One region of the Arthrobacter sp. TmtSoilC77 genome, then DNA from elsewhere that is predicted to be linked to it. Evidence: riboswitches for the same ligand, from Rfam matches in the RefSeq annotation. Region 1 holds a riboswitch; the other holds the start of a gene.
The links. A riboswitch is a leader RNA that binds a small molecule or an ion and turns the genes downstream of it on or off. The one in region 1 is predicted to bind cyclic di-AMP.

Region 1 (4,715 bases):
CGGTCTGCCAGCCGCGGATCCTCGCGGTCCGGAACAACGAGGACCGGCCCCTTGGCGTGATGGAGCACGCCATCAGAGGTGGAACCAAGGAGCATGCCTGCGAAACCACCCCGGCCCCGCGTACCCAGGACAACCAACTCCACTCCCCGGCTGGCCTCAACCAACACGTCCACTGGTGAGCCGTCCCTAAGGTCCGTTTCCACGGGCAGCTGCGGGAAGTGGCTGCGGAGCCAGGCGACGCCTGCATCCAATTGGACTTTGATATCCGCGAACAGGGCATCGCGATCCAACGGTGCCGGCACCCAGGCCAAGGAGCCGCTGTACTGCGGGACTGCGCAGATGACGCGGAGTTTGGCCCCCATCCGCTGGGCTTGTTCGGCTGCCTCGAGAACGGCGACGCGGGCCTGCTCCGAACCGTCCACACCCACGGCGACGACGTTTTCCACCGTTCGCGGCCCGGCCTTGGCGTGCTCAGCCTTGATGTGCTTGTCCTCGGTGTTCTCACCCAAACGATCGGCGCAATACAGCGGGACCGTTACGGTGGGGCATTTTGCGTGGGCCGGCAAGGCGCTGCTGACCGAGCCCAGGAGACGCCCGACAAAGCCACCACGGCCACGGCTGCCAAACACGAGGAGTGCAGCGTTCGCAGAGAGGTCAAGGAGGACACCCGCAGCATCACCATTCTCCACTGACGCATCGACGTCAATGTTGTAGCTTGAGACCTTATCCATGGCTTGCTTGACGATTGCTTCCGCGCCCTCGCGGATCACGGAATCGTCCACGGTAGCGTATCCGCCGTCGAGGCCGGACGCTGCGAAGATGGGCACCGAATAAGCCGTGACTATATGCAGGGGAAGTTGGCGCCGTTCCGCCTCACGCGCAGCCCATACAAGGGCGCATTGACCATGCTCGGAACCGTCCACTCCGACGACGATTCCACCAGGCGCCACAGCCTGGTCCCCGCCGTCCCGTGGTTCTTCAATGTGTCTGCCGTGCTGGTCCATGGGGCCCGCCTCTCCACCTACTGCTTGATGTTCCGGCCATTCTGCCAGAGGTTCTCCCTACCGGTGATCCCTTGCTGGCGCGCAACCAATAGCCGGGGCCGAAGAAACCCTCGGGGTTCTCCTTCCAATGCCCACTATTCTCGGTTGGCAATGCCGAATCAAGGCGACTTTGGGCTATGTGGATAACGGTCCGGGCTCGGTTTCCGGCACGCTCACCACGCGCCGGGTTGCGCTGCGGATGAACATCCAAAACACGCTGTCGCCGAGGCTATCCATGGCAGAAAAAGTTCGGTAGTGTTCGAGTCACCGAATGGCCGGCAAAGGTGTCCCAGGACACAACCCGGCCATTTATTTGCGGCCGCTTGGGGAACTCGGACGCGATCCAGCGCGCTGCCGAAGGCACACACGTCAAGGAGGAACCCAAGCAGTGTCACTCACTCCTGATTCCGTCACGGAACGGACTACCACCGTGGTGATCGGCACCGGCCTCTCCGGCCTGGCTGTTGCCAGCGAGCTCAGCCGCTACGGCGTCGGTTCCATCGTGCTGGATGGCTTTGGTTCTTTATCGACCACCGGACCAGCGGTCCACACGGGAATGCTCCAGCGCTGCGACGCAGCAGACCCCGCGGCAATGCAGGAGCGCAACGAGATCCTGCGCCATTTGCGCAACTACGCCGCCAGCCATCACTTGGATGTCCGCACCACCACACGCGCTGTCCGGCTGGACTTCCTGGGTGGCGACTCGTCGTTGCAGCTTGGATACGGACCTGTCGCCAGCCTGACCACGGGCAGTCTGAGGGCTGGGATGAGCGTCTATGGCCCCCTTGAATCCACCCCACGTCAATGGGCCGTGCATACAGCCAGCGGGGTTCTCCTGGCAGACCACATCGTGGTGACGCGCTGCGCCCAGAGCCAGCTGCGCCGAATGCTTGCCGATCTGGGAATCGCCATAGGCCAGAACTTCGTGGCAGCCATGCGTGCAGTCGGGATGCACTTGGTGGGCGTTGGGGAACTTATTACACCCACGCCCAAGGAAGTACTACGGCAAGCCAAGGCAGTGGGGCAAGCGATCTCATCCAAGGTGGCCCTCCCCGCCGGGCCGGGCATCGCCCTCGCGTAGAAACCTGCCTGGAGCCTTTACCTGGAACCCTGCGCGTAGATACCTGGCAGAGAACCCTGGCCTTGAAACGATCGAGCCAACCAAAGAATGTTCCTAAAAAGAACAAAAATTAACCCAAAAGGCCGGCGCCTCCGAAGACATTTGTCCTCGAAAGCACCGGCCTTTGAGTTGGAGCGTGAAGCTTAGGCGCCAGCGCGTACGTACGTGATGGGGCCGGTTGCGGTGAGCCAGCTGATCGGGTGGATGCCCGTCTGGTTGCCGTTGATGCCACCGCTGATAGCCTGGCCGTTGCCGATGTAGATGGCTACGTGGCCGGACTGGACGATCATGTCACCGGGCTGGGGGTCGCTGACAACTTTGCCGTAGTTCAGGAACTGCATGGGTGCGAGGTCGCCAACCGGGATGCCGGCAGAGCCGAGGGCCCGCTCCACCATCGCGGTGCAATCCTGCATGATGCCGATCTGGGCGTAAGCCGAGGCGACCATGGCAGCGTTGATGCCACCAACAGCCGGAGCTGCAGCAGGCGCGGATGCCACAGGGGCGGTAGCCGTAGTGGTTGCAGCGGCCTGGACGGTAGCCGTTGCGGGCGCCTTCTTGGCCGCCGGAGCCGGAGCAACAGGAGCCGGCTTTTCAATGACGGGAGCCGCTACGGAAGCAACCGCGGGGCGCTCGAAGTTGATGGTGGCCGTCGATGCGGCCGTAACAACCTTGGTGGGACCCTCGGTGACGGTTTCGGCGACAGTAGCGGGGCTGGAGTCGCGCTGAACAGGGGTCTCTGCTGCGTGGGCAGCGATGGAGCCCGTCAGGACCAGGCCTGAAGCTGCTGCGATGACAGCGGCTTGGCGACCTGCGCCGGATGCGTTGCTGGCAACAGCCTTGGAGATGGAGATGAACGGATTAGGACGTACGCTGTCCGCCTTACGACGGCCGCGAAGAATGCGTGAAGACATGAAAGAGCCTCTCCCGATGCCTGCGAGGTTAGCTGTCGGATTCGGATGGGAGTCACCCGGCCACTATCCCCCGCTGTGCAGCGGAAGCTTCGTGACTTCACCCCAAGGCGCGCTCTGAAAGTGGGCCAAAATGGGTTCCCCGTCTCTGCCGTAGGTTTGTCTGCGAACGGATTCCGGACTGCGGCAGAGCTAGGCAATCAGACCGGAATGCCTGTTACGTGGAACAGGCACAGGTACAACCGTACGGGAAGATCACCCCAAAGTCACATTTACGTAACGAGCAGTTCGTTTTTGGCGTGTCGCAGTAACCGTTTCGAGATCTTCGCAAGTATGTAGAAAACCCCGCTATTCCGGGGAATTTTCGCCATCCGGGTCGTTGGGGGCCGCCAGCTTCTTCCGGGCTGTAACAGCGAGGAAGATCACCAGACCGATCGCCACCACAGCGAGGCCAACGATGCTCCAGGGGAAGGGCTGGGAAGCTGCCGGAGCCGGCTCAGTATTTTCCGTACCGGGGGCCGCTGTGCCCGCCGTCGGAACAGCCGCCGAAGCCGGGGCGGAGGCACCTGCCGAGCCGCTCGCCGTCGTCGTGCTTGTCCCGGAAACTGTGAACTTGAAGGTTCCCTCGATCGGGTGGGAGTCTGAACTGACCACACGCCACACCACGGTGTATTCGCCGGCTGGAGCGCCCTGACGCAGCTTCTGGACAGCCATGTTGTCGATGATTTCCACTGCGCCATCTGCCCAGTTTTCGCCCCCGGCGGTGACGGTCACCCCGGAACCGATGGCCAGTGGCTGGTTGTTGAACGTGATGGATACCGACGCCGGCGCTTCAGCCACCCTGGCACCGTTGGCCGGAGTTGTTGATTCGGCGACGTCGTGCGCGGAGGCCGGAGCAGCTCCAAGCAGCAACGCGGAAGCGAAAGCAAGAGCGGCTACGACGGCGGCCAGAAGCGGGCGGATGGTACGCATGGGGCGGTTTCTCCTAGTGTTGGCTTCCTTACAGACTAGGCGAATCGTTCCAGTACCCCACATTGGCGGGCATAGGATTTGAGAGCAAACTCCCCCGATCCCCGGAGACCTTCATGCTTAAACAAGGTTCTGCAATCGACCGCTACTTCAAGATCTCCGAGCGCGGGTCCACATACTCGCGGGAAATCCGCGGCGGCTTCGCGACCTTCTTCGCCATGAGCTACATCGTGGTGCTGAACCCGCTGATCCTCTCCGGGGCAGACTCGAGCGGAGCATCGCTCGGCTTCACGGCCGTAGCGGCAACCACTGCCTTCGTTGCGGGCATCCTCACGATCCTCATGGGCGCCTGGGCGAAGCACCCCTTCGCGGTGGCAACGGGCCTGGGAGTGAACGCATTCGTCGCCGTGACGGTTGCCTCCCACCCGGAACTGACCTGGCCGGACATGATGGGGCTGGTGGTGCTTTCGGGTGTCACCATGCTCATCCTGGTACTCACCGGATTCCGCACCGCCGTTTTCAGGGCCGTCCCGGAAGCGCTCAAGACGGCAATCGTGGTGGGCATTGGCCTGTTCATCGCCTTGATCGGGCTGGTCAACGCTGGTTTTGTCCGACGCATCCCGGATGCCGCCGGCACCACGGTCCCGCTGGGCCTTGGCGTGGATGGCAAGCTGA
Region 2 (4,715 bases), 690 kb from region 1:
GCCGCGGCAAACTTGGAACCGAATTCACCGAAGGAAAGGTGCTGGGCCTTTTTCTCAACGAGCCCAAAAGCTGCTACATCCCAGAAAGCAGTGGAACCGCCGACGCCGAGGACAACCTCGTAGCCCTCGGGTGCACGGAAGAACTGGCTGAGTCCTTCGCGGACCGAACCCACCAGGTTCTTGACCGGCGCCTGACGGTGGGACGTGCCAAGAATGGTGGTCGATGCGGCAGACAGGGCCTGGACCTGTTCCGGGCGGACCTTGGACGGTCCCGCGCCGAATCGTCCGTCCTTGGGCAGCAGGTCGGCGGGAATAGTGATGCTGTTGTCGCTCACGTGTGGCTCCAATGGGTATCGGTTAGAGAGGGGGAGGTGGGCAGGTGGCATCGGCTGCCCCTTCGACTCCCTCATTCTGCCTGACCGGACCCAGCGTCAGGAATCTGCGGGTGTCATAGTCCGCCACGTGGAATGCCGGATCACCACAGGCATTTCGACCCAGGGAAAAATTATCCAGAGTAATTCCAAATAAGCTAGGCTTGGATTGACGTTCCGGAGGTGTCGGTTGCACACCGTCCACCTTGGCTGGGACGCGGTACGGTGGAGATTACGCAAGAAATGCGTTCGAGGAGAGCTGAGCTGGATGACGGATCTGATCGATACCACTGAGATGTATCTTCGGACCATTTTGGAGCTTGAAGAAGAGAACATCGTGGCTCTTCGCGCACGCATCGCGGAGCGTCTGCGGCACTCGGGTCCCACGGTTTCCCAGACCATTGGACGCATGGAGCGTGACGGCCTGGTGATTGTGTCCAACGACCGCCACCTGGAGCTGACCGAAGTCGGGCGCAAGCGGGCCACCGAGGTCATGCGGAAGCACCGCCTTGCCGAGAGGCTCCTGGCGGACGTCATTGGTCTGGACTGGGCGTACGTTCATGACGAAGCATGTCGCTGGGAACACGTCATGAGCGAACGGGTGGAACGGCGGCTCTATGAGTTGTTGCAGCACCCCACAGAGTCACCATATGGCAACCCTATTCCGGGCTTGGAAGCCCTTGGCGGCCTCGCCAACCAGCCTCTTTCCCGCCTGGACGTGAACCTGCTGCATGCGATGGACGGGTACGCTGCCGATTCGCGTGTAGTGGTCAGCCGGCTTGCTGAACCCATCCAGGTTGAGCCCGAGCTCCTCACCCAGCTCGATGAAGGCGGAATTCGTCCTGGCGCAACCGTCTCCTTGGAACGGGTGGGGGAGTACATCTCCGTCCGCGTTCCGGGCATTGAAGGAGCACTGGAGCTGCCTCCCGAGGTCGCTGCGCACGTCTTCGTCGCCGTCAGCTGACTCTGACTTGCCCTGACCACGGGAGTGTCGGATCTCACTTTGTGGTGGTTGGCGCGCGTATGACCTGCGGCTTTCCGCGACTGATGATATGGAGCACCCGCAACACGGTCGTTTTGGAAAGATAACGAATTTATTACTGCGGGCTTTAATCACCTATAGTTATCTACTAGCGCCGATACCAAAGCGTTACCTGATCTGGAGCCGAGCTCTGCCAGCAGATCAGGTGTGTCATCAACTACTGGCAGAGGCGGGGGAACCACAAGCGGCTGCCTAAAGAAGCAGCCTTGGGGTGAAGTCCGCAGCAGAAGTGCCTACTAACGCAAGTCCTTCCGGGGATACCTGTGTGCCGTTTGCGCTTCGTGCGGACCGGGTCTTTGAACTCTCTGACCCGAATCCGACAGCTAACTTCGCAGGCTTTCCAGAGAGGAACAGAGTTTGACATCGCAGAACGTCAGGGGCCGTCGCCGTGCGTCCGGCCCCACTGCTGAGCTGCGGCCAGCCCGCGCCGCAATGGAGATCCGGCCACGCGACACCCCGCGTCAGGTGCGCCGCCGTAAGAGCCCGTTGCGCCAGGTAGCCGACTTCGCGTCAGCCAGTGGTGTAGGGCAGAAGGCCGGTGTCGCGCTTGCAGCCACCGGACTTGCCCTGACTGTAGGTCTGCCTGCCACAAGCCCCGTCATGGCCACGTCGGAATCGGGCCAGACCGAGGCGGCGCTCTCCGTGCCCGGTGGCAGCCAGCCCGAAGTTTCTGCAGCAGCCTCTGCCAAAATCGATTTCAGTCGTGCCGCAGTGGCCACCGCCGCTGACCCGGACGGCAAGCTCAAGCAGCTGTTGAGCGCCCAGTCAGCGGGGAGCATTCAGCGTGCTTCCTCACTTGGCACCTTGGGAAGTCCTCTGGACAAGCTGGTCACGGCATCGCCGTTTGGCTACCGCGTCAGCCCCCTTACCGGCGGCACCGGTGACTTCCACCGTGGCCAGGACTTCGTGGCCCAGTGCGGAACCGCCGTCCACGCCGCCGCTGCAGGCAAGGTCACGTTCGCCGGGTGGCATGAGTACGGCGGAGGCAATCGCGTTGTGATTGATCACGGCAACGGCCTTGAGACCACGTACAACCACCTGTCGTCCTTCAACGTCAAGGTGGGGCAGACTGTCAGCCGCGGCGATACCGTCGCGCTGAGTGGCACCACAGGAGCATCTACCGGCTGCCACCTCCACTTCGAGGTCCAGGTAAACGGCGAAGTCGTAGATCCCATGGGCTGGCTCTGAGCAATTTGATGGTTGTCTCTCGCATCCATGACACGCCCCGTGACCTGAATGTGACATTCACGAACATCTGTTGTACCGTCTAAAGCGCATCGGCTTTTTAGGGGGCCGGTGCACTTGAGTGGATTGCCTAGCTCTGCCACCACTCGAGGTCCGTTCGCAAAAATCGTCTGGCAGGGGCGGGGGAACCAATTTTGGTCTTCGAGTCAGAAGACCTTGGGGTTAAGTCGCAGAAGCTTCCTTGAAGCCGCGCGGCCGGATGACTCCCATCCGAATCCGACAGCTCACCTCGCAGGCATTGGGAGAGGCTACCTTCGTGTCATCACGCACTACCCCTGCGCGCCATCGCGCCGAATTGGTTCGCACGAACCCGTTGAACACCCTTTCCAAGGCTGTCTCAACCAATGCAGGCACCGTAGGCCGCCAAGCCGCCGTTCTGGCCGCAGCCTCGGGGCTCGTTCTCAGTGTTGGACTCCCGGCCCAGGCCGCTGACACCGACGTTTCGAAGTCGGAATCTTCCAGCACCCAGCAGTTGGTCGCCACCGCAGTTGTTACCGCGGAGCCCACCGCAACGGTTTCCTTCGAAAGCCCCGTTGTGGTCACCAAGGAAGCTCCCAAGGTTCAGCGGGCCTCCCAGCGCACGTCGACCGAAGACCAAGCGAACAGCACCCTCGGTGCCCTGTCCTCCAAGGCCAAGGATGCTGCTTCAAGCGCGGCAGCCTCCGGACTTGCAGCAATTGCCTACACCGGCATCGGCCACCCCTACGTTTGGGGCGGCACTTCCCCCAACGGCTGGGACTGCTCCGGATTTACCCAGTGGGTTTACGCCCAGGCCGGCATCAGCATCCCCCGCGTCAATGCCTGGACGATCATGACCCCCACCAGCACCCCTGCCCCTGGCGACCTCGTCGTTCAGAACGGCGGAGCCCACGTGGGCATCTACGTCGGCAACGGCATGATGATCAGCGCTTTGAACCCCAGCCAGGGCACGCTCCTGCACTCCGTGGCCTCCACCGGCACATCCTCGTTCTACACCCTCCGCTAGGAAATCCCATTCGGGGTAAGCCAGCATGCCCCCCAAGTGCTGGCAGCCCATAACCCGCGTGCGGTCCCAGCGTGCGCGGCTACGAAAAGAGAGTAATCATGACCAGTGCAAACAAGGTTGCACGGCATAGAGCTGAGGCCCCCAAGACCAGCTCACTTGCCGTCATTGCCAAGGCTGTCAGCGACAACGCCGGTGGCGTTGGCCGTCAGGCAGCAGTGATCGCAGCTGCGTCGGGCCTTGTCCTGACCAGCGGAGTTGCTGCCAATGCTGCGGACACCAACGTTCAGCGGGAATCTACGTCTGCTTCCACCCTTGACGTGCAGTCGGTTGCCCAGGCCACCATTGCTGCTGATTCCAGCGTTGCCATCTCCTATGAGCGCCCTGTGGTCAAGACTGAGGAAGCCCCGGCTCCCGTCGTCCAGAAGGCGACCGCCAAGGAAGCTCCGGCTGCCGGTGGCACCGCAACTTTGGCGGTCAACGCTGACGCGTCCGCAGCCAAGGCGCCCGCTGCATCCAGCGGCCTCGGTGCAGCTATCGCTGCAGCGGCCTACGCACAGCTCGGCGTCACACAGGACTGCACCATGCTGGTGACCAACTCGCTGGCCGCGGTCGGTATTCACTTCCACGACTGGCCGGCCGGCTACCTCTCCCTCGGCCGCACGGTCAGTGCAGCTGAAGCCCAGCCTGGCGATCTCGCTTACTACGCCAACGGCGGCTATGGCGGAATGGCACACATCGCTGTTTACGTCGGCAACGGCATGGCAGTCCACGGTGGATGGAACGGATCCACCACGGCACTGTTCAGCGTGAACGTTGGCTCCGGCCCCGTTTTCATCCGCGTCAACGGCTGATCACTTACTTCACGGAACACCCCGCAGGCTCAGGTCGGCGGGGTGTTCTGCTTTAATCACCGGTTTTCGTGGCAGCCAGAGAAGCGGGCTGCCGACACCCAAATCCGGGGGGGCGCAAGTCCGATTCCGTGGCCTCAGGGAATGTGCGCGTCCTCTGCAAGGTGTCCCGCGCATGAATTTTCGCCAACACCACAGCCGAAACGACAGAAAAATTCGTTGAT

Region 2: another riboswitch for cyclic di-AMP. It lies ahead of AC6I99_RS05155 (C40 family peptidase); the one in region 1 lies ahead of AC6I99_RS01945 (NlpC/P60 family protein).

What each region holds. Positions count from the first base shown of each region.
Region 1 is NZ_AP046050.1:397,145-401,859, reverse strand. Features, by position in the region: gene AC6I99_RS01955 (universal stress protein) at 1-1,004, opposite strand, end outside; gene AC6I99_RS01950 (NAD(P)/FAD-dependent oxidoreductase) at 1,432-2,124, shown strand; gene AC6I99_RS01945 (NlpC/P60 family protein) at 2,307-3,074, opposite strand; cyclic di-AMP (ydaO/yuaA leader) riboswitch at 3,078-3,246, opposite strand; gene AC6I99_RS01940 (copper resistance CopC family protein) at 3,420-4,043, opposite strand; gene AC6I99_RS01935 (NCS2 family permease) at 4,157-4,715, shown strand, end outside.
Region 2 is NZ_AP046050.1:1,089,806-1,094,520, forward strand. Features, by position in the region: gene serC (phosphoserine transaminase) at 1-335, opposite strand, end outside; gene AC6I99_RS05145 (iron-dependent transcriptional repressor DtxR) at 640-1,335, shown strand; cyclic di-AMP (ydaO/yuaA leader) riboswitch at 1,535-1,764, shown strand; gene AC6I99_RS05150 (M23 family metallopeptidase) at 1,771-2,601, shown strand; cyclic di-AMP (ydaO/yuaA leader) riboswitch at 2,747-2,910, shown strand; gene AC6I99_RS05155 (C40 family peptidase) at 2,915-3,643, shown strand; gene AC6I99_RS05160 (NlpC/P60 family protein) at 3,742-4,494, shown strand.